4 regions of the Providencia hangzhouensis genome follow, and region 2 is predicted to be linked to each of the others. Evidence: predicted binding sites of a transcription regulator. Region 2 holds the regulator's gene; each other region holds the start of a gene.
The links. The regulator CRP, encoded in region 2, controls carbon source genes, mostly activating them, when cyclic AMP is high. The targets are predictions, from matches to a motif close to ATGTGANNNNNNTCACAT.
Positions count from the first base shown of each region.

Region 1: the regulator CRP is predicted to act here: its motif matches at 3,309-3,326, upstream of deoC (deoxyribose-phosphate aldolase).
Region 3: the regulator CRP is predicted to act here: its motif matches at 3,602-3,619, upstream of PZ638_RS12100 (NupC/NupG family nucleoside CNT transporter).
Region 4: the regulator CRP is predicted to act here: its motif matches at 2,153-2,170, upstream of deoC (deoxyribose-phosphate aldolase).

Region 1 covers NZ_CP135052.1:693,462-701,110, reverse strand. Annotated here, with positions in the region: gene deoB (phosphopentomutase) at 1-844, opposite strand, end outside; gene deoA (thymidine phosphorylase) at 897-2,219, opposite strand; gene deoC (deoxyribose-phosphate aldolase) at 2,268-3,047, opposite strand; gene PZ638_RS02980 (NupC/NupG family nucleoside CNT transporter) at 3,522-4,805, opposite strand; gene PZ638_RS02975 (TatD family hydrolase) at 5,111-5,896, opposite strand; gene PZ638_RS02970 (patatin-like phospholipase family protein) at 5,889-6,986, opposite strand; gene PZ638_RS02965 (BON domain-containing protein) at 7,119-7,529, opposite strand.
Region 2 covers NZ_CP135052.1:332,109-339,757, reverse strand. Annotated here, with positions in the region: gene PZ638_RS01510 (GmrSD restriction endonuclease domain-containing protein) at 1-190, opposite strand, end outside; gene PZ638_RS01505 (hypothetical protein) at 177-782, opposite strand; gene PZ638_RS01500 (LysE family translocator) at 944-1,549, opposite strand; gene PZ638_RS01495 (hydrolase) at 1,651-2,634, shown strand; gene PZ638_RS01490 (YheU family protein) at 2,631-2,849, shown strand; gene PZ638_RS01485 (phosphoribulokinase) at 3,027-3,896, shown strand; gene PZ638_RS01480 (OsmC family protein) at 3,987-4,388, opposite strand; gene crp (cAMP-activated global transcriptional regulator CRP) at 4,745-5,377, shown strand; gene PZ638_RS01470 (hypothetical protein) at 5,569-7,146, shown strand; gene PZ638_RS01465 (aspartate aminotransferase family protein) at 7,207-7,649, opposite strand, start outside.
Region 3 covers NZ_CP135052.1:2,677,678-2,685,326, forward strand. Annotated here, with positions in the region: gene catA (type A chloramphenicol O-acetyltransferase) at 130-771, shown strand; gene PZ638_RS12090 (hypothetical protein) at 857-997, opposite strand; gene PZ638_RS12095 (nucleoside hydrolase) at 1,226-2,149, opposite strand; gene PZ638_RS12100 (NupC/NupG family nucleoside CNT transporter) at 2,173-3,360, opposite strand; gene ttcA (tRNA 2-thiocytidine(32) synthetase TtcA) at 4,592-5,506, shown strand; gene zntB (zinc transporter ZntB) at 5,767-6,750, opposite strand; gene PZ638_RS12115 (peptide ABC transporter substrate-binding protein) at 7,097-7,649, opposite strand, start outside.
Region 4 covers NZ_CP135052.1:579,751-587,399, reverse strand. Annotated here, with positions in the region: gene fucP (L-fucose:H+ symporter permease) at 1-1,104, opposite strand, end outside; gene rbsK (ribokinase) at 1,213-2,142, opposite strand; gene deoC (deoxyribose-phosphate aldolase) at 2,311-2,979, shown strand; gene deoR (DNA-binding transcriptional repressor DeoR) at 3,035-3,814, shown strand; gene rnz (ribonuclease Z) at 3,857-4,771, opposite strand; gene PZ638_RS02460 (inverse autotransporter beta domain-containing protein) at 5,006-7,189, shown strand; gene PZ638_RS02455 (invasin domain 3-containing protein) at 7,570-7,649, shown strand, end outside.

The sequences.
Region 1 (7,649 bases), 360 kb from region 2:
ATAGCGCATCGATACCAGTGGCTTTAATTTTCTTGGTGATACCGACATGAGCGTAAATATCCGCAATTTTACCGATAGAAACAACTTCACCTTGTTTTTCATCAACTAATTTTTTCAATACGGTTGGTGCTGGTGGCTCTACCGCTAAATCATGACGGTTACCTGTACGTGTGAAGTTACCCGCTTTGTCGCCAACAAATGGACGCGCGATAACACGGCCAATGTTATAACCACCTTTGGTTAACTCTTCACGCGCAATTTCACACAGCTCATACAGTTTATCTAAGCCGTAAGTTTCTTCGTGACACGCAATTTGGAATACGGAGTCAGCAGAGGTATAGAAAATAGGTTTCCCGGTTTTCATATGCTCTTCACCCAGTTGATCCAAAATAACCGTACCTGATGAGTGGCAGTTACCTAAGTAACCCGGTAAATTCGCTTTCTCAACTAACGTATCCAGTAACTCTTGAGGGAAACTATTTTCTTCATCAGAAAAATATCCCCAATCGAATAACACAGGAACACCTGCGATTTCCCAGTGGCCTGATGGCGTATCTTTGCCTGAAGAAATTTCGCTCGCATAACCATACGCACCAATAATTTCTGCATTAGGGTCAAGACCTGCAGGGAATGAACCGCTTGATTCTTCTCCTGCTTTACCTAAACCTAATTTTGTTAAATTAGGTAAATGCAGAGGCCCTTTACGACCAATATCCGCTTCGCCACGGGCGCAAGCATCTGCGATGTGACCCAATGTATTGGAACCTTCATCACCAAATTTATGTGCATCATGTGCTGCACCGATCCCAAAGGAATCCAAAACCATAATAAATGTGCGTTTCATATTTTTCTCCTGCGGTATTTTTAAAACGATATACCACTAAAATCTATTTGTATTACTCGCTGATTTGGCGATAAACCATTGGTGTTGTTTCAGGAGATTTGTCTCCAATCACCATCGCTTCACGCACTTCTTTCGCCGCTTCTTCCCACGCTTTTTCACTATTTGCATGGATAATTGCCAGTGGCGTTTGGGTATCCACTTTGGCGCCTAACGCAGCGATATCACTCAAACCAACGCTATAATCAATTGGGTCTGTCGCTTTACGGCGACCACCGCCTAACGTCACTACGGACATTCCCAGCGCACGTGTATCCATTTGCGTGATAATGCCATCTTTTGGTGCATAAACGGCTTTGCTCAGTACCGCAGTCGGCAGGTATTTGTTGTAATTTTCAACAAAATCAGCAGGCCCTTTTTGAGCTGCTACCATACGGCCAAACACTTCTGCCGCTTTACCATTGTCTAATACTGCCTGTAATTTTTGGCGTGCTTCTTCGCGGTTTGCTGCTAATGAACCAGATACCAGCATTTCTACACATAACGCCATGGTGACTTCATAAAGACGTGGGTTACGGTATTCACCCGTTAAGAATTGAACCGCTTCACGAACTTCAACTGCGTTACCTGCGCTGGAAGCTAGCACTTCATTCATGTCAGTCAATAATGCCGTAGTTTTACAACCCGCCCCATTAGCGACCTTCACAATTGACTCAGCCAACTCTTCTGACTTCTCATAAGTTGGCATAAATGCGCCTGAGCCGACTTTAACGTCCATCACCAGAGCATCAAGGCCTTCAGCCAATTTTTTACCTAAGATTGAAGCGGTAATTAGCGGAATTGAATCCACTGTCGCTGTAATATCACGGGTCGCATAGAAACGTTTATCGGCAGGTGCTAATGAATTAGTTTGCCCAATAATTGCCACCCCGACATCTTTGATAATGTCGCGGAAACGAAGGTCATCCGGGAAGATATCGAAATTAGGGATCGCTTCAAGCTTGTCTAGTGTTCCACCAGTATGGCCTAAACCACGGCCTGAGATCATCGGTACATAACCGCCACAAGCAGCGACCATAGGGCCAAGCATCAGTGAAGTCACATCACCCACGCCGCCAGTTGAGTGTTTATCAACTAATGGGCCATTGAGGTTGAGTGATTTCCAGTTCAGAACCGTACCTGAATCACGCATTGCTAACGTTAATGCAACGCGCTCAGGCATGGTCATATCATTAAAATAGATAGTCATTGCCAATGCAGCAATTTGACCTTCTGAAACTGAGTTATCGCGAACACCATTGATAAAGAAACGAATTTCTTCTTCGCTTAATGGCTTACCATCACGTTTTTTACGGATAATTTCTTGTGCCAGAAACACAATATTCTCCTTTAAAGTCGAATTTATCGGCTAACAATATTGCGAAAATTAATAACTGCTGCTTGATTTTTTAACGTCAAAACCTAGCGTATTTAATAAATTTGCTAATAGGCTAGAAGCACCAAAACGGAAGTGGCGGCTATCTGCCCAATTGTCACCTAAAATTCGTCCCGCTAACGCTAAGTATTCTGCTGCTTCTTCTGCGGTACGTACACCACCAGCAGGTTTAAAGCCGACTGTTTTTTCAACGCCCATATCACGGATGACTTGCATCATGATTTCCGCGCTTTCTAATGTTGCATTAACAGGTACTTTACCTGTCGAGGTTTTAATAAAATCAGCGCCCGCTTTAATTGAAATTTCAGAAGCCTTACGGATTAGTGCTGCATCTTTTAACTCACCTGTCTCAATGATTACTTTCAGCAACACATTCGCAGCCGCACAAGCGTCTTTACAGGCTTTCACTAAATCAAAACCAATTTGTTCATTACCGGCAATCAGCGCACGATAAGGGAAAACAACATCAACTTCATCCGCACCGTAAGCAATTGCTGCTTTGGTTTCAGCTAATGCGATATCAATATCATCGTTACCGTGTGGGAAATTCGTAACCGTTGCAATACGCACATCTGGAGTGCCTTGCTCACGTAATGTTTTACGTGCAATGGGAATAAAACGAGGGTAAATACAGATTGCAGCGGTATTGCCTGCTGGGCTTTTCGCCTGATGACACAGTGCGATGACTTTCGCATCAGTATCGTCATCATTTAAAGTGGTTAAATCCATAAGTGACAGCGCGCGTTGTGCGGCCGCTTTTAAATCAGTCATATAACTCTCCAACGTTGTTAATTCTTCAGAACGACACGTTCTTTGTTGGCGAGCGGGCTTGGTTCCTTAAAGATGCTAGTCGGATTCTTTCCGAACTGAGCAGCTGAGATCCTTCTCACCGCATCATGCCCTAGAGTCCTAGACTCTGAGAACTAGCAGTTCCATAGCAGCTTACTAATGCCTATTTGACCATGGAATGATGCCATTTTATGTGCTACAAATCACATTAATCGACTGAATGTTACATTATTAAAATAAAAAATGTGATATAGATCAAATTATACCATCTATCGCCATCAATTCTTCTCTCAAATGGCTTTTTCAATATTTTCTTTATCATTGATTGACTAAGTTAAGAATAGTTGAAAATTTACGATTGATATAAAAAGTCATAAAAGAATATAACGAATCAAAATGAAAACGGAAGGATTAATCCCCTTCCGTTTAATTGGATTAGCTGATAGCAAATATAAATTAAATTACGGCTGCTGCGCCTAACGTCAAGAAAAAGCCAGCAATGGTTGCACTCATTAAGTTAGACAGGGTACCAGCCATAACCGCTTTCATACCTAAACGAGCGACATCACCACGGCGATTTGGCGCCATTCCGCCTAAACCACCGAGTAAGATAGCGACGGATGAAAGGTTAGCAAAACCACATAATGCAAACGAAATAATCGCTTTAGTATGGTCGGAAAGCACTTGTTTACCTGCCGCCAGTACTTCAGCATCCGCTTTCATGTATTCACCGAAGTTCATGAATGCGACAAACTCATTCACAACAACTTTTTGGCCGATAAAAGAACCGGCAATTGTCGCTTCACTCCACGGCACACCAATCAAGTATGCGATTGGGGCAAATAGCCAACCTAATAATAATTCCAGTGATAATTGTGGATAATCAAACCAGCCACCAATACCACCTAAGATGCCATTGATCAATGCAATCAAAGCGATAAAGGCCAATAACATTGCCCCCACGTTCAGCGCTAGTTGCATCCCTGATGATGCCCCAGAAGCGGCCGCATCAATGATATTGGCAGGGCGTTCATCTTCAGCGACTAAATCTGTCGCATCAACCCTATCTTTTACATCTTCTGTTTCTGGAACCATCAGTTTGGCGAATAATAAACCACCTGGAGCGGCCATAAAGGAGGCAGCAATCAGGTATTCCATTGGTACACCCATTTGGGCGTAGCCGGCCAAAACTGAACCCGCTACAGAAGCTAAACCACCACACATAATGGCAAACAGCTCTGATGTCGTCATTGTTGCAATATAAGGGCGAACAACCAATGGTGCTTCCGTTTGCCCAACAAAAATATTTGCTGTTGCAGATAACGATTCTGTTCTTGAGGTTCCCAATATTTTTTGCAGACCACCACCAAGAACTTTAATCACTAACTGCATGATCCCTAAATAATAAAGGACAGCAATTAATGATGAGAAGAAAACAATAATTGGTAAAACGCGGAAAGCGAAAATAAAGCCACCGCCACCAAACAGTTCAAACATTTTATCGGAAACAAGGCCGCCAAAGATGAAGCTCATCCCATCTTGACCATATCCAATAACTTTAGAAACCGCGTCAGACATCCCTTGGAGCACACTACGCCCCGCTGGAACATAAAGAACAAATGCACCAATGGCTAATTGAATTAAAAATGCGCCGCCAACTGTGCGTAGTCTAATTGCTCGGCGATTGCTGGAAAATAGAATAGCTATCGCGATAAGTACCGCCATTCCGATAATACTCATAATGAGCTGCATGGAAGGATCCCTGTTCACTTTATTTTAGGTTGATATATAAGGAAACGTGTAAGTCACCTTGACTCTTAATTTGATGATTATACCTAGTCATCACCAATAACCCGCAATACTCATCACAAATACATACTGCAATAAACAACAAAAATTCACATAATGTGACAAAAGTCACAAAAACTATTCAGTTTAATCTGTAAAGGCACTAAAGTCCCAATTAAGCACAATAAAAACTAAATAGATTTTAATAGCCAATTAGTGAAATTATATAAATATTATTTATGATTCCGTATGCGATTTTACTTGGTGAGATTAAATAACGACAAACTATTGTTGTAAAGTTGTTGGGCTATTTCTGCAGGGGATTCGTGGCGAAGCTCACATAATGAACGAAAAACCCACTCAATACGTTCAGGACGATTTGGTTCGCCTTGAAAACCTGAAACTGGCATATCAGGGGCATCCGTTTCGAATAATAATGAAGTCAAAGGGAGTTGCGACATCACATGGCGAGTTTTATTCGCTCTGTCATAAGTAATTGTGCCACCAACACCAATATAATAGCCAAGTTTAACAAAGGCTTGGGCTTGAGATAGACTGCCGGCAAAACCATGCACAACGCCACGAGCTGGGACATCAAAACGACGTAGCATCGCAGCTAATGGGTCATGGCTTTTACGTGAATGTAAAATAACTGGTAAATCAAACTGTTTCGCTAACTTTAATTGTGCGGACAACACCACTTGCTGGCGCTCAAATTGCGGGTTTTGCATATAGAGGTCAAGCCCAATCTCCCCTATCGCCACACACTTTTTATTCTTTTTAGCTAGATAATCAGTCAATATATCAATATGTTGCTCTTGAAACTGACTCAAATATAACGGATGAAACCCCATAGCGGCATGCAGCTGCGGGTACTGCTGTGCCAGTTGCCAAACTCGTGCAAAATTATCCATACTCACTGTAGGAATGATAATATCACTCACCCCACTTTGTTGAGCAAGCTGCAAACTTTCAGTGAAGGAATCACTAAAAGGTGGGAAATCAAAATGGCAATGAGTATCAATAAATTGACGTTTAGCCATCACGATTTTCATTTGCGGATATTGCGGCCAAAGGCATTGAGGTAACAGGCTCCGCCGCCAATTCAGGAATGAGCTCATTCGGTACTTGTGGCTCAAGCTGAATATCTAATGGGTTAGACTCAATTTTCTGTGCCAAAGTATGGCTAAAGCGATTTGTGTTGTGGTCAAAGGCATCACCCAGTGCTGCAATAAAATAGCGACCACACCGGCGCCCCGTATGGTAATCTTGATTAAGCGAAGATACCTTACTACCCAGCGCACTACTTTTCAGTGGAACAGGTGGATAAATCTCAAAGACCTGTACATCTTTTGGTGGGTTTTCAATAAATTCTTGTGTTCTACGGTAGCTTTTCAGATGAACTTTTAGCATCGCGGCCATACGTTGTAGGCCATTTTTATCCCCTTCCAGCCACCGAGTCATTCTTTTCACCCATTCAGGGGTAAAATACATTTGGGAAGGAACGGTACGGATCACCACAATAGTCTCTGCACCGCGGCGGTATGCCTCTTCAACTGGGATAGCAGCACTAATGCCACCATCTTGGTAAAGCGTGCCATCAAATTCGACACCTTCACGATAAAAGCCCGGAATAGCGCTGGATGCACGAATAATATCGAGCCAGTTGTCTGCGTCAGGCTTTAGAAAAGCAGCGGAAAAATCATCACTGCGGCTTGCTCCCATATAGAATTCACGGCCTGAATTTAATAAATCGAGCCCTGCTTGTATACGTAATGGGAATTCCTTTGCTGTGGTGTCGACGAGCCAATCTAAATCAATCAGATGACCGCCGCGGATAAAGCGCAGTGGATTGAAAAATGCCGAATTAGTCGTATAACGCGTGATCACACGGCGTGCATAACCTGCTTGCCCACAAATATACGCAGAAAGATTTTGAGCCCCAGCTGAAGTGCCTATCATCAGGTCAAAAGGGTTGAAATCAGAGATAAGAAACTCATCCAGTACACCCGCAGTAAAAATTCCTCGTTGACCGCCACCTTCACAAATCAGGGCAGTTTTTCCCGAGTTGATATTATCAAAGAATGCAAGCGGCTCAATCGTGCCGAGTGTAACTGAAACGTGTTTTCCCATAATGCCTCTGAATGACAGAAGTTCACTTTAAATAGCTCAAAAACAGAATGAGCTTCCCTTTGAAAGCCCATTCTATCCGCATTGTACAATAAATATTCAGCAATATGAGCTATTGAGACATTTATTTACTGATTAGTTAGCGATGACTAAACCATTTTGTACTGATTTTACCCCATTGACTTGCGATGCCACTTGGGTAATTTTATCAATTTGATCGGCTGATTTAACAAAGCCTGATAAGTAAACAACACCATTGACTGTTTTTACTGATACGCTGTTACTCGAAATACCTTTCGTACCCAGTAATTTTCCTTTTACATCCGCCGTAATCGCGGAGTCATCAATGTAGTCACCGGTGTTTTTAGCGCCACTCGAAATGGCATTCCCAGTATCTTTACCTGCCATTTCAACGGTCTTAGATGCACTGTCCCAGGTTTCTGAGGCTTGTTTTTTCAAAGCGCTATCTGATGATGAGCTACAAGCCGCGAGCGCCCAGCTCAACCCAATAACTCCTAACAAACTCAATAGTTTTGCTTTTTTCATAAAAACCTTCCTTTCACTGCAATGGACAACGAATAATATAGCCTAAGTAAAAAAACATAAAAAATAAAGAGAAAGGTGATAAAGACAGAATATTCTTGATGATAAGCATAAAAAAACAGG
Region 2 (7,649 bases):
TACCTTTAGACAAAAAAACATGCGGGAATGGGTATCCTAGCAATATTGTTTTTATAAACTCCTGTTTATGAAGATCCCTCCAGACTAAATTCCTTTGGAAAAACGGGTTAGTTACCAGCCTACCAGATTCAATATCATTCATATAATTTAGTAGTTGTACAGACCTGATCTTATAATCAATCGTTTTCATTTAAGATACTCTTATTTTCATGATTGTTAGCTTTAAAGTAATTAATACTATACTTTTGCCTATTTTTAAAGCTTTCTTCAGAAGAGAACAAGCAAGCTGATATCTTAGAATAACTCTCTTTATGATCTAAAGTTAGTTCGTTGAAGAAATCAAACCAGTTTTTTCTAGTATTTCCGAATGGAAAATAAAATGGGTGAATAAATCCTCTAGCTACATTATTTATATAACTCTTATATACCTCAAAACTCTTAAATGATGACTTCTTAGTAAAGTTAAATGTATCATCCACTATGCCATTTAAAATTTTATCAAAAAGAAAGCCATCAACTATAGCAATATCTAAGTCAGATGAACCTTTACTATATTCATTAGATGTCTTTAAACTAAATCCTATATGAGCAGATCCTGTAACATAAATATGTTTAAAGGGAACTGAAAATTTATTACTAATTTGATTTAAAATCACATATGTAGAGTCATCTGTGTTCATGAAACCTACAGACGGAGAGGATAAATATAATTTTTTAACAACTAAATCAATATCCTCACCTTTAATTATTTTTTTATTCTTTTCTATAATTTCGGAAAGCATTTACTTTATTCCTTCAAATAGTAGAGAATCTTTCTTCTATTTACGGCTTAATCTCAGCCTAATTATATAGCCTATTAAGATAAAATCAGCCACAAATATTTAATTTATTTTATGTATTAGCTATCGAACTCTTATAAAGTCTCTAGCACGTACAACAAAGATCATTCCAACCAAATTAACGGCACGCACAGTGCAGTTAATAAGCCCATCACCCAGTTAAAAATAAACCAAGCACGACGGCTACGTAAAAATAGGCTAATTAATGAACCAAACCCCATCCAAATTAAACCCGCCACTAAGTTAACTATCACAAATGCGATACTCATCATTAAAATAGATTGGGTAAATAATTCACCGGGGAGGCTAAATCCCCCGACAGCGCCTAGCCCCATCATCCATGCTTTGGGGTTTAAAAACTGTAATAAGCCGCCTTGATACCAAGTAATGCTTTTCGCAACTTCGCTATTCGTCTTCAGTGGGGCATAATTTGCTGTCGCTGTTTTCCATGCTAGCCATAGCAAATATAGACTTCCGGCGAATTTTAAGGCGACATGAAGCGCAGGATAGAGCAATAAAAGTGCAGCAACCCCGAATGCGGAGAGATAGAGTATTGACTGCATCCCTAACATAATACCAAGGCATAATATTATTGTATGGCGAAAACCGTAGTTTGCTGCACTTGACGTTAGCAACATATTGTTAGGGCCGGGAGTGACTGCAGCAATGAATAAAAACGTAAAAAGAGAAAAAACCAGCCCCAATGTCATTTATAATTTAGCCTCAAACTCAAATTTGTTTACTTGCATCACAAAAAAATAACAGTATGTTATGTGACTCACAAGAGTCCCCATTAAATAAAAATAAGGCTATGTCAGAAAACTTTCGTCCAATAAGTTGGGCTAAAAATCCACACCTCCAAACATTACTGCCAAGGATTTTCCGTAGAACACCGAAAATCAAACCAATATGGCAGCGGCTTGAATTGCCTGATGGCGATTTTATCGATCTCGCTTGGAGTGAAAAACCTGAGCTAGCGGCACATAAGCCACGTTTAGTGATCTTCCATGGTCTCGAAGGCAATTTTAAGAGCCCTTATGCCCACGGGATGCTAGAAACGGCCCAAAAGCATGGTTGGTTGGGTGTAATTATGCATTTTCGCGGTTGTAGCGGTGAACCCAATCGCCAACAGCGAATTTACCATTCAGGTGAAACCAGTGATGCTCGCTATTTTCTCCGTTGGTTAAAACAAACCTATGGTGATACGCCGACGGCCGCAGTCGGCTATTCTCTTGGTGGTAATATGTTAGCGTGCTATCTCGCAGAAAGTGGGCAAAATGCAGATTTAGATGCGGGCGTCGTGGTTTCGGCCCCATTAATGCTAGAAGCCTGTTCTTTGCGGATGGAAAAAGGAATATCTCAATTCTATCAACGCTATTTACTAAATGGCTTAAAACGTAATGCAACGCGTAAATTGGTACGCTACCCTGGCTCACTACCTTTAAACTTGCTGCAGCTTAAACAACTAAAACGCATCCGTGAATTTGATGATGTGATCACTGCTCGTATTCATGGTTTTGATGATGCGACAGATTATTATCAAAAATGCAGCGCATTACCTAAATTAGCTTACATCACGAAGCCAACATTGATTATCCACGCTAAAGATGACCCATTTATGGCGCCTGAGGTTGTTCCTGATTTATCATTTTTACCCCACAATGTGGAATACCAAATGACAGAACATGGTGGGCACGTAGGCTTTGTGAGCGGTACCTTGAGAAAACCGCAAATGTGGTTAGAAACACGCATCCCTCAATGGTTAACGCCTTATTTAGATAAGGAAATAATGTGATTATTCCTTGGCAAGAACTTGAACCTGAAACATTGGAAAACCTAATTGAAAGCTATGTCTTACGGGAAGGAACCGACTACGGCTCCCATGAAAAAAGCTTACAAGATAAGGTCAACGATGTGAAACGGCAGTTAGTTTCTGGTGAAATTGTGCTAGTCTGGTCTGAATTGCATGAATCGGTTAATTTCATGCCTAAGGGGAGTTTTTCTGTCTGATGTTTTTATTCTATGGTTCATTTTTACGTCATCATCTATCATGAATTAAGTTACAGGTTTTCCACACAATCATGTCGTAAAACCATCAAATAAAACTCAAAACCCTAACACCCGTTAATCCGCTTCATGCACTATTGATTAAAATAGTGCTTATAAGCGCAACACAGGGAGTCCACGATGTCCAAAAAGCACCCAATCATTGCTATCACTGGTTCGAGCGGAGCTGGCACAACCTCAACTAGCCAAGCATTTCGTAAAGTTTTTCACCAATTAAATATCCAACCAGCAACATTAGAAGGGGATAGCTTTCATCGCTATACACGCCCTGAAATGGATATGGCTATCCGTAAAGCCAGAGAACAAGGCCGGCACATCAGTTACTTTGGCCCCGAAGCGAATGATTTTGCGTTGCTTGAACAAACCTTAATCGACTATGCAAAAACAGGTTGTGGGCAGTCCCGTAAATATCTACATACTTATGATGAAGCGGTACCGTATGGCTTGCAACCTGGGACATTTACCCCTTGGGAGCCGCTACCAGACAAAACAGATATTTTATTTTATGAGGGGCTGCATGGTGGCGTTGTCACTCCAGAACATAATGTTGCACAACATGTTGATTTGCTTGTAGGTGTTGTCCCTATTGTCAACCTCGAATGGATCCAAAAATTGATCCGCGATACCACAGAGAGAGGGCACTCCCGCGAAGCGGTTATGGACTCTGTTGTACGTTCAATGGGGGACTATATTAATTACATCACGCCACAATTTTCTCGCACCCATATCAATTTTCAACGCGTTCCTACGGTAGACACCTCTAACCCATTTTCGGCTAAAGCTATCCCATCACAAGACGAAAGCTTTATTGTGATCCGCTTTCGTGGGCTAGAGCAAATTGATTTCCCCTATTTGCTGTCAATGATATCCGGCTCTTTTATTTCAGCAATGAATACAATTGTCGTCCCAGGAGGGAAACTCAGTTTAGCAATGGAATTAATTATGGCACCAATAGTCGAAAAACTAATTAATCAAAAGAACAACAGTTAAATTATTTTTTGATTAAAAAATAAGATGCTTATCATTAATTAAGGTAAGCATCTTTCAATTCAAATATATTAATAAAAATTAAATTTATTTTTAGTTTTTTATTTCAAAGCTGTGTGTGACTTCAACGGTTTTCTCTAACATCAATGCGACTGAGCAATATTTCTCAGCAGAAAGTTGAACGGCACGTTCGACTGCTTTTTCCGTTAATTCATTCCCTGTCACAATAAAATGCAAATGGATTTTCACAAAATAACGAGGGGCTTCTTCACGACGTTGTGAGGTTAATTTAACTTCACAATCCGTAATATCGTAGCGGCCCTTTTGCAAAATCGAAACGACATCAATTGCGCTACAACCCCCCGCTGCCATTAACACCATTTCCATTGGGCTTGGGGCTTTATCACCCGCATTGCCATCCATCATCACCTGGTGCCCAGACGCAGACTCTCCTAAGAAAGAAAGCCCTTCAACCCACTTTACTCTTGCTTCCATTGTATTTCCCCTTGAAATGAAATCGGTTTAAAGGCTACATTGTTCCATAGATATAAGGAATGTTATATCAACTTTATTTGGCTGAAGCGATACAGGGAAGACTTTCTTTATTGAATATGCTACAAACAATACTTAGTTGATAGGATTAAGATCAAAACTCAACAGTTTAATTGATCATATTATAGTGTTGATATCAATTTGCGTTACCAAGAGCAATCAAAAACGCTGAAGTAATCAGCCCCTTGATTATTTAAAGGTATATAAGGCAAATTAATATGCTAAGCTAGTGACTTTAAAGCCAGCCTTTCTAGTACGTTTTTCCGAATGGCTGCAATAACATACAGAGGATAACGCTAATGGTTCTCGGCAAGCCACAAACAGACCCTACTCTTGAATGGTTTTTGTCACACTGCCATATTCATAAATATCCATCCAAGAGCACTCTTATCCATCAGGGTGAGAAAGCAGAAACCCTTTACTATATCGTTAAAGGTTCGGTGGCTGTTTTAATTAAAGATGAAGAAGGCAAAGAAATGATCCTCTCTTACCTGAATCAGGGGGATTTCATTGGTGAGCTTGGGTTATTTGAAGAAGGGCAAGAACGTACTGCGTGGGTTAGAGCAAAAATCGCCTGCGAAGTTGCTGAAATTTCATATAAAAAATTCCGTCAATTGATTCAGGTTAACCCTGATATTTTAATGCGCCTTTCTGCGCAAATGGCTAGTCGCCTACAAACAACATCTGAGAAAGTCGGTAACCTCGCATTCTTAGACGTTACAGGCCGTATTGCTCAAACTCTATTAAATTTAGCCAAACAACCTGATGCGATGACACATCCAGACGGTATGCAAATCAAAATTACCCGTCAGGAAATAGGCCAAATCGTGGGTTGTTCCCGTGAAACAGTTGGCCGTATTTTGAAAATGTTAGAAGACCAAAACCTGATCTCTGCACATGGTAAAACAATTGTGGTTTACGGCACACGTTAATTAACCTTTCAGCCTGGCCACCTTTGGCTGGGCTATTATTGTAAACAGCGGTATATCAATGATATAGCGCTGTTTTTCATTTCTTTGCTTATGGCCCCTTTATTGACTTTCTAGCACACTCGCGTTTTTTGATATTAATTAAAATATACTTATATAAAATAATTAATAATTAATCATCCGAGATTTTATATATGCGCACTATTACTAGCACAAAAAACCAAGTTATTTCGCCACAATTAGAAAATAACAAAAAAGATTTTATTAAGAATAAAACCTTTTTTGAAAACTTACAATATGCAAATCAAGCATCTGTAAATTCCCCCACATTAGTGAAACAACCTACAGAACAGATAAAAAAGACACCACGTGAAAACTTTGTATCTTCATTAAATATAGGAAGTTTGCTACCTAATACCCAGCCAACTCATAAGACATTTTATCCTAAGCATAAAACTATTTTTGAAACTCAAAAAAATAAAAATATTGACATCCGCTCTATCGATTTCAAGACTAGCCTTGATTTTTTTAAAAATATGCCTAGTTCTCAAGATCAGAGCTTAGTTTCTCGCTATCCCCTCATATTTAAAAATTCGAGAAAAATAGAAAAAAATTTTACCCCAGTAGAAGACCATTCAATTACCCATAAAACTCAGGAAGACTTACCAATGCAAACAAGTAAAAAAAACAACGTTGAAACCTCAACGTTTGTAGATTTTCATTTAAACCGTTCCGCAGGTATGCTATCTAATTTTAAATATAAAATAAAATCCATTCATGAAAAAAGTATTCGCAAGTTCAGAGATGTTTTTAAAACAAATAAAAAGGAAGAACTATGCGTTAAATTTGAAAATGGCGAGGCTAAGATTATAGATAAAACTACTATAACCAGTCAAAATTTAATAAAAAAACACGAAAAAATTAAAGATTCGAATAAAGAAGTATTTCAAGATAATAATCAATTAAATAATATCAATACTCTAGACTCTACTGAACCATCACCTGACAAAAATAAAGAGTGCGGAAATATTTTTAATAAAATGGAATCAGCCATTAGCACGTTAGAAGATCATTTCAATGAATCTACCACAAATAAACAACTAGCTTGGGACAATGATGGTATTGACTGGTATAAAGCACAAGATGAAAGTCTAAATACAGAGAGTAGCGAACTTGTTAAACAAGCGTATTCACAAGATATTATTGATGATGCAACTCGCATAATAAATAAGTCAGACTCTGATATTATCAGTGAAAATGCAAAAACAATATTTAATGAATTTTTTAGTGATAACCATCAGAATTCAAGCATTAATTTTTATTCGAGTAATGAAAGTATAAACTCTAATTTATCTGGTTATGTTTCAGAGAATTCTGTCGATTCTGGGTATAGTTCAGAAAACAAGAAGAAAGAAACAGTGGTTAATTTAACCACCTCCGAAAACCACACAAAATCTAAAATAACAGATAATTTAGATCGGAAAGAAAAATCAATTATTAGAAAAAAAAAGCCTAATATCAAAATACGCCACACCGAAAAATCAAAAGCTCGCAAACAATTTATTAGTAATGGATATAAATTATCGCAAAGTAAAGAAGAACAAACAATAATCCCTAAAAATAAAATACCAAAAGCTAAAAGCTTAGAGTATACCTTGCAAGACCCACAAAAAACATTAGAAGATATAAAAAACCTTATGACAGAAATAGTCAAAGAAGAAGCTCATATATCTCACCTTCAATCTGAATTAAGCCTCTTGGATAATAAATAACCGCTTGCTTAAGGAACTAGTTGCAGAGACATTAATGCCTCTGCAACTTTCAATTAATCATTAACTCAGTAACTTCTCTATTGCCGTTTCTAATTTCGCCATGCCGCTATTAATTTCTTCTTCCGAAATAATCAGCGAAGGCGTAAAACGTAAAACATTAGTGCCTGCATTGAGCATCATCAGCCCTTCTACTGCGCTGGCTTGCAGGATATCTTTCGAGCGGTTCAATAGTTTGCCGTCAAGCTCAGCACCAATTAAGAGCCCCATTCCTCTGATCTCAGAAAAAATGTGGTATTTATCGTTAAGCTTATTCAAATGAGCAATAAACAATTCACGGCGCTTTTGAACGCCATTTAATACATCTTCTGTATTAATAATATCAAACGCCGCATTACCTACTGCACAAGCTAATGGATTACCGCCATAAGTGGTACCATGCGAACCCACTTCCATCGTTTTCGCAATTTCTTCAGTAGTAATCATTGCACTGATAGGGAAACCGC
Region 3 (7,649 bases), 2.2 Mb from region 2:
AAGCAAAAATAAGCTAGATAACATACAAACATAACTTCAACACGAGATAAGAAATCACTATGAGCCAATCAAAAGCGGAGAAACCTCCCTTCTAATATCAGTAACATTAACTTATTAGAAGGGAAAATTATGAATTATACTAAATTTAATATAGAGACATGGTTACGTAGAGAACATTACAATATTTACGAAAAAACCATAAATTGTGGGTTTAGTTTAACAACTAAGATAGATATCACAAACCTAAAAAGATATATAGATTCAAATGGTTATGAATTTTATCCATCAGTGATTTATTTATTATCACGGGTAGTTAATACCTATAAAGAATTTAGGTTTGCAAAAAAAAATGATGAACTAATTTTATGGGATGAAGTGCACCCTAGTTTTACTATCTTCCACAAAGATACCGAAACTTTTTCTTCATTATGGTGCAAGTATTCTTCAGAAATAACAACATTTATGGAGAACTACCACCAGCAATTAACGTTGCATAAAGATAATCTCGATTTGCACCCTCAACCACAGCAAGTTGAAAATGTCTTCTATGTGTCATCTTTGCCTTGGGTTTCATTCGACAGTTTTAATCTAAATATTGCAGATATTACTAATGTTTTTACCCCGATTTTCACTTTGGGAAAATACTATAGTGAGAATAATAAAATGTGGCTTCCTCTAGCTGTACAAGTGCATCATGCAGTTTGTGATGGCTTCCATGTAGGTCAGTTTTTAACTACTTTACAAAAGCTATGTGACGAATTAACCCATTAGCCTAGATTACTCTCAGTCATGAAGGAAGCTAGCCTTCCTTCATTTATAGGAAATTAACCTCGTTAAATGGATACTCTCATCATCTTTAATTCAAAAATAATAAGCTTATGTAAATGGCATCCCCAATAGCGTCACTTTGAATAAGATATTCCGTTGGAGTAATCACCATTTTAATGGTGTTGGCGAGTAAAGAAAAAATCAATTCAATAGGATCAGTTGCAGGCATGTTTCCTCCATATTTTTCTATACATTAAGTTCTCATTGGCGCTTATACAATAAGATAAAGGCTATAGCGAAGACACTATCCCCTAACAGATTTTCATCTTTTGATAAATCTCACTGATTAAAATTTAAGCATAGAATAATCATAACTTAAAAAACTGGGCCATTACCTATGGTAAGCTCCATTATATTAAATAATTATCAACCGAGGCTCTAGTTGGTACTCTTTACCTCAAAGATTTATAATACGTTCTGTAATTAAAGATATTAATTTCGATGTATCAACGTCAGTAATAATTTTGCATTTAGCTTCATTATACTTAGCTTTTGGGTCATGATTAATGGAGGTAGATGTGTAAGCAAAACTATGACCGAATAATTTATTAGACTCATATTCGATAGTAATTGAACCGTCAATACCTGAAAAAATTTCAGGTTGAATGAGGTATGCAATAACGCAGGGATCATGGAGAAATGGGTCAAACTCTGCATATCTTCGACACATTTCTGCAACAGTCTGAGCGATAAGGCCACCTTTTTCCAAAGGACTACACAAACCAGCCCTTATATCAGCCTTACTTGTTACATCCAAACCAAGCATAGTAATATGGCGTGCACTATCAAAAACGATATGAGCAGCATGAGGATCTACATAAAAATTAAACTCAGCAGCTGGCGTTATATTCCCCTGTGTAAATGCAGCTCCGCCCATGACTACAATGTCTTTTACATTATCAACTAATTTTGGTTCTTTGATGATAGCGACGGCTATATTAGTAAGAGATGCTATTGTGCATAATGTTATTTCACCTGGGTTTGACATTACCGTATCAATAATAAAATCTACGGCGTGACCAGAATAATTTGGATAATCTGATGCGGGAAGCAATACTCCAGCTAGACCATCAGTACCATGAACATGAGTTTTACTCCCACTTTTGGACATTAGTGGACGCTCACAACCTTTTGCTAGAGGAATATCCTGCCTATTTGCTAACGCAAGTAATTGTCGTGCATTATTGTGAACCTTTTCTAATTCTACATTACCTGCAACTGTGGTTATGCCTATTAATTCTATTTCTGGAGAAGCTAAGGCTAAAAAAATGGCCACAGCATCATCTACACCAGGATCACAATCAATTATTATTTTGTTCATTCTATTACTCCTTGATTTATATGTTATACAAAAATACCAACAATAGTCGCTGATAAACAACTGACTAAAGTTGAGCCAACAATCAATCTAAAACTATTTGATGCGATCATTTTTCCATGTTCTCGGCTTATACTTGTAACGCAACCGATAATCATTCCGATAGAGCCAAAATTTGCAAATGATATTAAAAATACGGACATAATTGCATCCGTTCGTGGTGTAATGCTTGTTAATTTCATATAGTCAATCATAGCAACAAACTCATTCGATAAAATTTTAGTCGCAATAATTGTTCCAAAAGTAACACTTTCATCCCATGAACTACCCAAAATGAAAGCTAAAGGTGAAAAAATATAACCAAGAATTCCTTGAAAACTAATTCCTAAAATATTTAAAAAAACATCATTCAGCATACTAATTAAGGCGACAAAACCGATAATTATGGGAACAATTGCAAGAATAAGCTTAAAGGCATCCTGCATGTGATCTGTCAATACCTCAAAAAATGAGCCCCTTTCACCTTTATTTGCCCCCAAAGGACAAGTTGTGATATTTGTGGGTTCACTTGGATTAATAATAGAAACAATAATAAAAGTACTAAAAAAATTGAGACTAACACCAATAAAAACATAGCGTGGCTCAACCATTTGTGTATATGCGCCTAGCAATGCGATATCTACTGTTGAGATAGTACATGCAGCAATAGTATACATCTGTGCTTTAGATAGCCTTGGAATGTAATCTTTAATTGATACATAAGCAGGCATCATTCCGACTATCACAGCGCTAATAGCGGCAAAAGACTCTAATTTTCCAACTTTAGATATTTTGTTAATTAGAAAGCCTATAGTATTAATAATTAAATCTAGCGCACCGATATATTTAAATATTCCAATTATAGAGCAAATAAAAATCAAAGGTAAAAGAGCTACAACAACAAAAACCATAGAAGTTTTACTGCTTATATCTCCAAAAACAAAATCAATCCCCTTATTAGCATAATTAATTATATAATGAATACCTGATGCTATACCGTCAAGAGTAGTAAGCCCAATGGTAGTATTTAGCATGGTAGACGCGACAATAATCTCCAATGTTAACAATGTTAGTATAGATGGAAGTTTATGTTTTATATTTTTTTTACTAAAACTAAGCAAATATGCTATAAGAAAAACAAATATTAGACTAAAAAAGAATATAAGGTATTTCATAAATATCACCATGTTAATAGATTTTAATTATGATTAGTTGATTTAATGTCTCCTTAACCCACTAATTAAAAGCAAAAAAATAATTTTTAATATCAATATATATGACCTTGCTTAAAGGTACGATTTTAAGCATTTACATTCAATTTATAATTATATTTATAGTTCAAGCGCCAAACACTCAGGAACATAATAATTCAAATAAACTCTCCTAGTTTGTATTTTTAAACACATAATTCTTAAAATGTGAATCATGTCGCACTTGTAAGCCATACTTAAAATAAAGCTTTTTCTTTTCACAAATAACTCAGAGCGTTAGTTACCTTATAATTTTTTTCAATATCTTATTGTTATTAAGCGTTAAATTCTAATGATTCTGCAATTATACATTCACTCTATCTCGCTCTCTTTACCACTGCACTGGAAAACTTGCTAAGTTTAAATAGAAGAATATGTTCTATCTAAATATTATAAACATAGGCTTTATAATGCCCATATAATTCTTACCGTGATTAACAATTTATTAAGTTACTAAAATTTCTAGTGACTACTAAAAATATAAAATAGCTAGTGGGATAAATATTTATTACTTATTTACCTTGCTTATACTAAATAAGAATAAGAAAAACTCAATACAGCTATATTATTTTAGCTCAAAAATAGATACTTTAGTCCCCAAAAAATGGAAAGTAATAATTGAAAAATTTATTGGTTCTGTATCTAGGCATAAAAACAATAGTATTGTTAACTCACATCTGAATAAGGCAGCTATAATTAGATTTTCTGACCTAAAATTTGCAGATGTCATCATGAAAAAGCTCAAATACTCAAGGGGCATTAGGTTTCATGCACGAAAATTTATATTGCAGTAAATACGTTAAAACACTCAATATTATTAATGAAGAAACACACGAATGCTTAGCGCATTTTGGTTGATACATCATTGCAGGCTAAAATATCATCAGAGCACTTGAAAGTTTAAATCAGCTTCCACCGGAGGCATATCGTCAACAGTTAGAAAACTCTAAGTTTGTGTGTCTCTATTAAAGTAGGATGGACACCAATTTTCACCTATTTTATCGAACTGGTATCACTCTTCCCTCATGTTCTGCTATCATGAGCCTCTTTTTATAACTCTCGCTGATTAGGCTTTAAGCATAAAACAATAATAATTTAAAAACCAAATGTACAATTATCCATCAGCAACATAAACCCCAGTAGCAGAACCTATAGAATGACGACCAATAAAGAACAGTACAACTTAAATAAGTTGCAAAAAAGAATTCGCCGCGATGTTGGCCAAGCAATCGCTGACTTTAATATGATTGAAGACGGTGACCGGATAATGGTTTGCTTATCTGGAGGTAAAGATAGTTACACACTACTTTCCATCCTGCAAAGCTTGCAAAAAAGTGCCCCAATCCAGTTCTCATTAATTGCGGTTAATTTAGATCAAAAGCAACCCGGGTTCCCTGAGCATATCTTACCTGCATACCTTGATAAACTTGGTGTAGAGTACAAAATTGTTGAAGAAAATACCTATGGGATCGTAAAAGAAAAAATTCCTGAAGGGAAAACAACCTGTTCACTGTGCTCGCGTTTACGTCGTGGAATTTTGTATCGTACGGCTACTGAATTAGGAGCAACTAAAATTGCTCTTGGTCACCACCGTGATGATATTTTACAGACTATGTTCTTGAATATGTTTTACGGTGGAAAGTTAAAAGGTATGCCCCCTAAATTGATGAGTGATGACGGAAAACACATTGTCATTCGCCCGCTCGCTTACTGTCGAGAAAAAGATATAGAACGCTTTGCGCAGGCTAAAGATTTTCCAATTATTCCATGTAACCTATGTGGTTCTCAACCAAACCTGCAACGTCAAGTTATTAAAGAGATGCTACGTGATTGGGATAAGCGCTATCCCGGCCGTATCGAAACAATGTTCCGTGCTACTCAAAATATTGTACCGTCTCATTTATGTGATACCGAATTATTTGACTTCAAAAATATTTCTCATGGAGATGAAGTTATCAATGGCGGAGATCTTGCGTTTGACAAAGAGGAGCTACCGCTTCAACCTTTTATAGATGAAGATGATAAGCCCGACTTTACAGCAGAACGCCTTGATATTATTGAAGTTAAATAAACATTTATTGATAACCTCCTCGTATGGAGGTTATTTTTGCTCGGATTAGATGCAAAAAAAAGCCGATGTAAAATACATCGGCATTACAGTGGTCAATTATTCTGTATAAGAACTCAATATGAGAAAAACTACAATTATGGAGCACAACGTTCATCGCTCAACGTTGCATTCACCTGCAGGACTAATACTGCACTAAAACCTCAGTAGTTTTATTGATTTATCTCAAACTAGGTCCGGTTATCGCAAATAAGTCATCAATATTAGAGCCATCGGCTTTTTCTTAACCACCACAAAACGGTTCCAATTAAAACGGCTAATAAAACACAAAATACACTAAAGGCAAAACGGAACTCATTACCAGGGATCCCGCCTAAATTCACACCAAACAGCCCCGTTAAAAAAGTTGTTGGTAGGAATATCATGGCCATTAATGACATTGTATAAATGCGCCGATTCATCATCTCAGTCATCATATTCGTTATCTCGTCAGAAATAATCGCTGTACGTGCAATAAAACCATCGAGATCTTCAATACAACGTCCTAATCGGTCAGAAATCTCTTGAATTCGACGACGATTGGTTTCATCTAACCAAAGCAATTTTTCTGTTGTTAAACGGGAAAACATATCTCGCTGTGGAGCCATATAACGGCGTATCACAATAATTTGTTTACGAAGTAATGCTAATTCCCCTCTCTCAGGAATTTGGCTATTTAATATGAAATCTTCCATATCAATTAAACGCTCATGCAAAGAATCCGTAAAATCACTTATTTCATCTGTAATAGAATCAGCAACCTCAACTAACCAGTCACCTGTACTTTGGGCCCCGACTCCCTGCTTTAAATCATCAATAATAGAATCTAAGGAATTTACTTTTCGATGACGACTAGAAATAATTATCCGATTATTAATAAATACCCTAAACGCAACTAATTGCTCAGGCCGCTGGCCAGCATTGGTATTTAATGTTTGCAATGTTAATAAAATACCATCGCCAACACGAATCAATCGCCAACGTCCTGAATGCCCAGATAAAGCAGACTTAACTTGGTCATTAAAGAGATCTGATTGCTGAATCCAATTAAAACTTTGTGGGTCCTTATAATCATAATGAAGCCAAAACGGTGATTGCTGGTTTGCGCTAGCATTCACGTCGATAGGAAGTAACCCACCGTCTCCATTTAACTGAAATGCATGTACAGGATTTGAATTTTGGAATAAAGAACCATAAATCAGTCCCATGCAATATCTCCCTTTTATAATCAATACGGTATTTTTAGTCGAATAGTGACATATTTGTCATTATTTCAAGAATCGTTCTCACGATACATAAAATAACAAAAAAAAGATTGAGATTAATATCTCATAAAAACAGACAATTTCCCATAAATCACAAAATATCGCCATTTTTGCTAAATAACACTACATAATTGACACAAACGAGCAATAAAGTTCATGATGATTTTTTTATTATGAAAAGGTAGTGTTTATTCCTTTTTTGGTCCTCCTTCCCATTCTCCAGAGGAAGGAGCTTTTTTTCTTTCCTTTAGAAAAAGCAGCCCGTACCTTGCACAGGCTGTATCCTATTTTAATGTTTAATGATATAAAAACTGTGGCTATAAGCGACATCTTCGGGGTTGTTTATCGGGTACCCCTTCAGCCAAGGCTTAATTAAGCGTGCATTGGTATATTGGTAAATAGGCGCGATTGGAGCTTCTTTTGCAATGATTGCTTCCGCATTATTATAATAACGGTTGCGTAATTGTGCATTCGTTTCAATACTCACCGACTCAATAACGCTATCATATGCAGGGTTATTAAATTTTGGTATATTGCCAGTATGTTGAGATGTAAGCAGAGACAAGAATGTTGAAGGCTCATTAAAATCACCTATCCATGATGCACGTATAACATCAAAATTTCCTGTATTGCGGCTATCTATATAAGTTTTCCATTCTTGATTTACTAATTTGACTTCAGCGCCTAATTTTTTCTTCCACATAGAAGCAATTGCAATCGCAATTTTCTGATGATTTTCTGAACTGTTGTACAACAATGTTAATTCTAACGGGTGATTTGGACCAAAACCTGCTTGCTGTAATAACACTTTTGCTTGCTGGTCTAATTCTTTTTGTGAGTAG
Region 4 (7,649 bases), 250 kb from region 2:
AACGGTATCCAAAGTACCTGCATAAATGGTTGCCCAGCAAGGTCCAAACAAAATACTCACCATGACCGCTGCATACACCGCAGTGAAACTCGGAATAAACGCAACATAAATCAGGAACAACGCCCCAATCACCGAGTAGATAATTAGGACTTTTTCTGCATTAAAGCGAGTCATTAGAATATTGGCGATAAACTTCCCAATAAAGAAACAGGCAAAGCTATACACCATAAAGTTTGAGGCATCGCGTTCGTTAATATCCCCCATCTCTAATGCGAGACGAATGGTAAATGACCACACAGCCACTTGCATACCGACATATAAAAATTGGGCAATGATTCCTTTTCTAAAGCGACTATTTTTCGCTAAATATTTTAAGGTTTCTAATGCAGTAGGACGCTTATGATCTTGCGTTTCTGCCACTTTACATTTAGGGAACTTGGTAATAAGGAATAAGATCATTACCACAACCAATACCATAATCATATAACGGTAAGGTTCGAGGGTATTTTCCAACATGGCTAAACGGAATTCATGAATTTGTTCCGCATTCATTCCTGCCATTTGGTTTTGTAAGCTATCCCCCTCGGAAAATACCAGATACTTACCTAGCAAGATCCCGCCCGCTGCGCCAATTGGGTAGAAAGTTTGGCTAATATTTAAACGCAATGTCGCGTATTGTTTAGGCCCTATCATTGAGCTATATGTATTTGCTGCGGTTTCAAGGAAGCTTAAACCAATCGCAATGGCGAAAATAGCTGCCAAGAACATGGTGTAAGTCGCCATATGAGACGCAGGGAAGAACATACTGCAACCCGCGATGTATAGGATCAGCCCCACCATAATGGCATATTTATAACTGGTTTTTTTGATCACTAACGACGCTGGAATAGCGATTAAGAAATAACCGCCATAGAATGCACTTTGCACTAAAGCAGAGGCGAAGTTACTGAGTTCAAAGACACTTTTAAACTGTGTGATTAAAATATCATTTAATGCTGCAGCACATCCCCATAATGGGAACAGACACGATAGTAGGATAAATTGGAATAGAGGAGTCTTACTCAGGTAGCCATCCGGTAACTGAGTGATGTTCTTAATGTTCATAGTAACCCTTATATTTTTATAATTTATACCCGATGAGTGGCTATGTGGCTCTGATGACCACTTAATTATTCAAAGGGTATATAGCTACGTTGGACTATTATTATTTAGCTATTCATTAGCTGTGTTGATTTGCACAAATTCATTAAATTGCTCAACACTTGGATAAGAAGATTGAGTCCCTTTCCCTGTCACACTGAAGGCCGAAAACATCACTGCTTTTTTCAGTGCTTCTTCAATATTCCCCGTATGGACATAGTAATGAGAGAAACAGCCGATAAAGGCATCCCCTGCACCACTGGTGTCAATGGCATTCACTTTAATTGCGGGTATATGTAACTCACTGTCGCGAGTCATCCATAACGCCCCTTTATCTCCTAATGTCACGATGACATTTTTTAACCCTTTATCCAGCAAAGACTGTGCGGCACGACGGATGTTATCCATCGTGTCTACTGGCATATTGGTTAAAATTTCTAATTCCGTTTCATTAGGTACAAAGAAATCACATCGGCAAGCAAAATCGAGATCGAGCGTACGTTGCGCTGGAGCTGGGTTGAGCAACACTGGGATCCCATGTTTATTGCCGAATGAAATTGCGTGATAAACCGTCTCAAGCTGGACTTCTAATTGCAGGACGATCAATTTACATTTTTTCAGATCTTCCGCTGCGCGATCGATATCTTCCGGGGATAAAAATTTATTCGCCCCTTTGACGATCAAAATGCTATTTGATGAATTTTGATTAACAAAAATAGGCGCGACACCACTTGAGGTACAAGGTACTTTTTCCACATAACGGGTGTTAATACCGTAAGACTCAAGATTGCGGATCGTATTATCTGCAAAAATATCATCGCCGACTTTGGTTAACATGATCACTTTTGAATTTAACTTAGCAGCAGCAACCGCTTGGTTCGCACCTTTACCGCCGCAACCAATTTTGAAAGCTGGCGCTTCTAACGTTTCGCCTTCTTTTGGCATTTGATCGATATAAGTGATCAAATCAACCATGTTTGAACCAATAACTGCTATATCCATAATGTCCCTCGTGTTAAATAAATCACATAATGATATGATAGTAACATTATCATGTTGCAAAAATATCATTTGTGATTAGGATCTCGAATAACGAATGATCAAGTGTTATATCTACCACATTTCCTCATTCTTTGTTGTCTATCCCACATTTATATAGGAAAGTTGAAAATGCAAGACTTAGCAAAATATATTGATCACACTTTACTTGCTGCGAATGCGACTGTCAGCGATATTACTAAACTGTGTACGGAAGCTGCTGAACACCATTTTGCCTCTGTATGTGTGAACACAGGTTATGTTCCTTTAGCCAGCGAACTTTTAAAAAACAGCGACGTTAAAGTTTGCTGTGTGGTAGGCTTTCCACTAGGGGCATGCTTAACTGAAGCCAAAGCATTTGAAGCCGCAGAAGCTGTCCGCCGTGGCGCTGATGAAGTCGATATGGTTATCAACATTGGCATGCTAAAAAGTGGCGACTTAGACTTTGTCCGTCGTGATATCGAAGCGGTATTTGCAGCCTGCGGTAAAGCAACATTAAAAGTTATTTTAGAAAACTGCCTATTAACTGATGAAGAAATTACACAAGTTTGTGAAATTTGCCGCACAATTAAAGTCGGTTTTGTGAAAACTTCAACAGGTTTCAGTACAATGGGTGCAACAGAGCACCATGTCGCCCTGATGCGTAAAGTGGTTGGTGATGAAGTCGGTGTAAAAGCCTCCGGTGGTGTGCGTGACCGTGAAACCGCAATTAAAATGATTGAAGCTGGCGCAAACCGTGTAGGTGCCAGCGCGAGTGTAGCAATTGTCACAGGAACGGCGACCAAGCCGAGTGACTACTAAGTGATGGGGCGCGGTCTAACCGCGCCAATTTTGTGCATTTAAAAAGGATTGTAGGGTGATAGAAACTAAACAAAAAGAACGCCTTCGCCGTTTAAGTGAATGTTTAAAACGTTCAGGACGCATTCATTTAAAAGAAGCCGCTAGAATACTCGAAGTTTCAGAGATGACTATCCGACGAGATCTCAGCGCAGACACAGAAGGCCCCATTCCTATGTCACTCCTTGGCGGCTATATTGTTTCTGTTACCCAACCAGCCAACTTAGCTACCCAAGAGCCGCAAGCCGATGTTTTTACCCCTGACCAAACCGAAGAATTATATATCCCTAATCTTGCCGCTAGTATGGTGACAGAAGATGATGTGATTTTCTTTGATAATGGCATTGAAATGGCCACCTTGATTTCACTCATCCCCGAAGAGATTAATTTCACTGGCATTTGTTACTCACATAACGTTTTTCTCGCCCTTAGCCAAAAGAAAAATGCCACCGCACTTTTATGTGGTGGGGAGTATCGCCCTAAAAGTGATTCTTTTTACAACCCTTCACTCCCTTCATTACTTGATTCAATCAACCCTAAAAAAGCCTTTATTTCAGCGGCTGGCGTGCACGGAAATTTTGGCGTAACTTGCTATAATCTCGATGATTTACCAATGAAGAAAAAAGCGATGGAAAAATCTATCCGTAAGATTTTACTCGCCCCTTATAACCTGTTCGATGAAGTCGCGACCGCCAATATGGGGGAATTATCACAATTTGATGTGATAGTCACAAATAGGCAGCTTTCTGATGAATATGAAACATATTGCCGTAATGGCTTTGTGAAAGTAATTTATTAAAATCGCCAATAGATTTAGCGGACAATATCTTGCCCGCTAACATTAAATCTTCACGGTTAAATAGTCTTCTGCAATTTCTGTTGCGAGGAACACCGATTGGCACTCTGCAAGCAATCTTGGTATATCTTCACTCACGTAGCGACCACTAATATGAGTTGCGATAAAACGCTTAACCCCAGCAGCACGTGCTAACTCCGCCGCTTGTACTGTAGTCGAGTGGCCACGCTCATTAGCTTTTTGTGCAAATTCGGCCTCTAAGGTGGTTTCATGGATCATCACATCGGCATTTCTCGCAAGCTCCAGTGCTTGTTCTGTCGGTTGAGTATCACCAAAAATCGCAACGACTTTACCGGGAACAGGCTCACCAAGGTAATCAGTCCCATTCACGACTCGCCCATCATCAAGAACAATGGTTTCACCCGCTTTAAGCGCTTGCATCCAAGGGCCACGAGGAATATTGTCATTGGCTAATTTGACTGCGTCTAATGCACCACTTTTTGGGTGCTCTTCAATACGATAGCCGTAGCACTCAACACGGTGGTCAAGAGCATAAGCCGTCACAATTAACTCCCCATCATCAAATAACTGCCCAGTTTCAATTTCAACGATTTCCAACGGGTATGTCATATAAGACACACTCACGGCTAATACCGTTTCAATATAGTGTTTTAACCCTTTTGGACCATAAACAGTCAGTGGGTCTGTCGCTCCACCCATTGAGCGGCTACATAACAAACCGGGTAGACCAAAAATATGGTCACCATGTAAATGGGTAATAAATATTTTCTCAATTTTTGGCGTTTTAAATGGGCTATTTAAAATGCGATGTTGTGTCCCTTCGCCACAATCAAATAACCAGTAGCTTTTACGGATACCGACCAAATTTAATATCATACTGGTGACATTGCGCTCTTTTGTCGGCACCCCAGCACTGGTTCCTAAAAATGTTAACTCCATAACTTCCTCATCTAATTTGTTGTTTTTATTATGGTAAGATTTTTTCCAATAAAAAAATCATTTATTTTAATCTGTATAGTATTCCGTATTTTTTGATTATCAACCAAAGCCAGTTATTCCAAATATTTCCAATATACAAATCGTATTTCCATATTCATCCGATCAATTCACAAGCACTGATCATTGTCTGCCCTGAAAATAGCGATATTAATATTTATATCAGGAATATGTTCGATGAATCCCCCTTCGTCAAAATTGAAACCTAAACTACCGAACAGTTTGCTCCTCTCTACGGCAATTTGGTCTACGGCTATTTTGCCAATGGTGCCAAGTTATGCCCAAATCGTCCATTTAGACGATTTACCTACACTCGGTAGTCAGGCCATTCAATTTGAAGGAACCCAACCCGAAGTCCTCCAACCTGAAGATAGTACTGAACGTTTTTTAGCGGAATATGGACAAAATGCCGCAAACTTTGCTTCTGAAGAAAAAAACACCAAAAATCTGGCAGATATGGCACAAGATTACGCTCGCCATAAAGCCGCAAATATGGCGACGGATGAAATAACACATTGGTTATCCAAAGCCGGTAATGCCAGGCTAAATATTAATCTCGATAAAAAATTGTCAATTAAGACCTCTCAATTAGATTGGTTAGTACCTTGGTATGAACAGCAAGATTTGTTGTTATTTTCTCAGCACAGTATTCACCGTACTGATGGCCGGCTACAGACCAATAACGGTATTGGTTTACGTCATTTCCAACAAAATAGCATGATAGGGGTAAATGCTTTCTTTGATCATGATTTATCCCATTACTATTCGCGCTTAGGGTTTGGTGTGGAATATGCTCAAGATTACGTTCGAATGAGTGCGAATAGCTATTTGGGACTATCGACTTGGCGCAGTGCATCCGAATTAGCCGATGATTATAACGCACGCCCCGCCAACGGCTGGGATATTCAACTTGAAGGTTGGCTATCCACGTATGCGAATTTAGGTGCAAACCTAAAACTGGAACAATATTACGGAGATGACGTCGCTTTATTTGGCAAAAATGAGCGCCAGAAAGACCCAATGGCGGCTACCGTCGGCGTCAATTGGTCTCCATTTCCCCTGCTCGCAATAAATGCAGAACATAAAATAGGCAATAGTGGAACAAATGAGACAAATGCAAAAGTGGCGTTTAATTGGTTGCTAGGAAGGAGCTTAGCGCAACATCTTGATACTTCGGCGGTAGCGGCCACTCGCCATATTTCCAGCAATCGTTATGATTTTATTAACCGTAATAACAACATTGTGTTGGAATACCAAAAGAAAAGCTTAATTTCATTATCATTACCGAAAGTTATTCAGGGTATGACAGGAGAAGAACTTTCTATTATCCGCAATTTAACCACGAAATACCCGCTAGAAAAAATAGTGATAGAAGCCCCTGAATTGATAGCCGCTGGGGGGGAAATACACCTTAATGGCAGAGAAAGTTCAGTAAAACTACCGTCTTATAAAATTGCCAATCATTCATTTAAAAACTCACAACTCAATCTTTATCGCTTAACCGTGACGGCTTATGACACTAATGGAAATGTCTCACCACAAGCAGAAACGTTAATTGAAGTTACCAACACAGGCGCTCTCACTATCACCCATAAGAATACCGCAAAAAGAAATAATGCTGTCGCTGATGGTAAAAATACAAATATATTCACTGTAGTAATTAAAGATACTCTTGGCCACCCAGTACCCAATGCGAAAGTCAATTTCACATTGCCTGCAAATCTTAATTCTATTAATCAAAAAAATACGGGATATTATTCATTACTTAATCATTTTATGTGGAAGGCTCAGGCAGAAAAATCAGTTTCTGACCAATCCCATAGCATCATCGCTAACAGTAAAGGTGAAGCTTCCATTCAATTTACTAGTTTGGTATCAGGAAGTTATGCAATAAAAGCAAATATTGAGCATGGTACAGAAATGACTGAAATGTATAACTTTAAATCCGATATTAGCCAGTCATTTATTGGTAGCATTGATATCATTCAAAACAATGCAGTGGCAGATGGGATCAGTAAAAACAAAATTAAACTGCATATTGTGAATAATAGCCGACAAAGCATCGCAGGGGCACGTGTTCACTTTGAAGCACCAAATGCCGTTATCACACCAACTAAATTGACTGATGAATATGGAAATACAGAATTAGAAATCAGCAGCTTAGTCGAAGGTTCTATAAATATCATTGCCACCCTGAATGGCGATAGTCGAACAATACAAGTTAACTTTCTAAGGAATGGATCTACGATAAATATTCACCCAAGTACTGGGACTCTTTTCAGATCTCCAGTAAATAAGCAAAATAGGCCTACACGCACGCCGTTAAGTTTGCTAAGGCAACTATTTCAAAAAATAAGCTAATATTGCCCATAATAAAACAAACTTAATTTAGCGGTTCTTTCAGCGTCAAAATTAGCCCCTTAACAGGGGCATTTTTCATTCCGCTAGCCTAGTTTATGGCTTAATTGCATTGTGACTAGGTTGACTATTATACCAATCAAACACCGAATTTTTTAAGCTAATAAATTGTTTTTATTCAAGTAATATCTATTCCCAACCGAGAAAAACGCTTTCATATTAGCGAGAGAATTGTTTTGTAGGGCTATCAATAGAAGCCGCCCATTCCGCGTTTTTCCACCTTGTAAATTCCGCTTCTTTTTAAGTCAAACTAATTCACAAGCTCTTACCACTATAAGCATTCAACAATAGCCAAATTAATATTGAAACTAGGAATGAATTGAATGAACCCCGCTACGTCAACCACAAAACCAACATTGAGACATCAAATCTCAAATGGCTTTGTCCTCTTTACTGCAATATG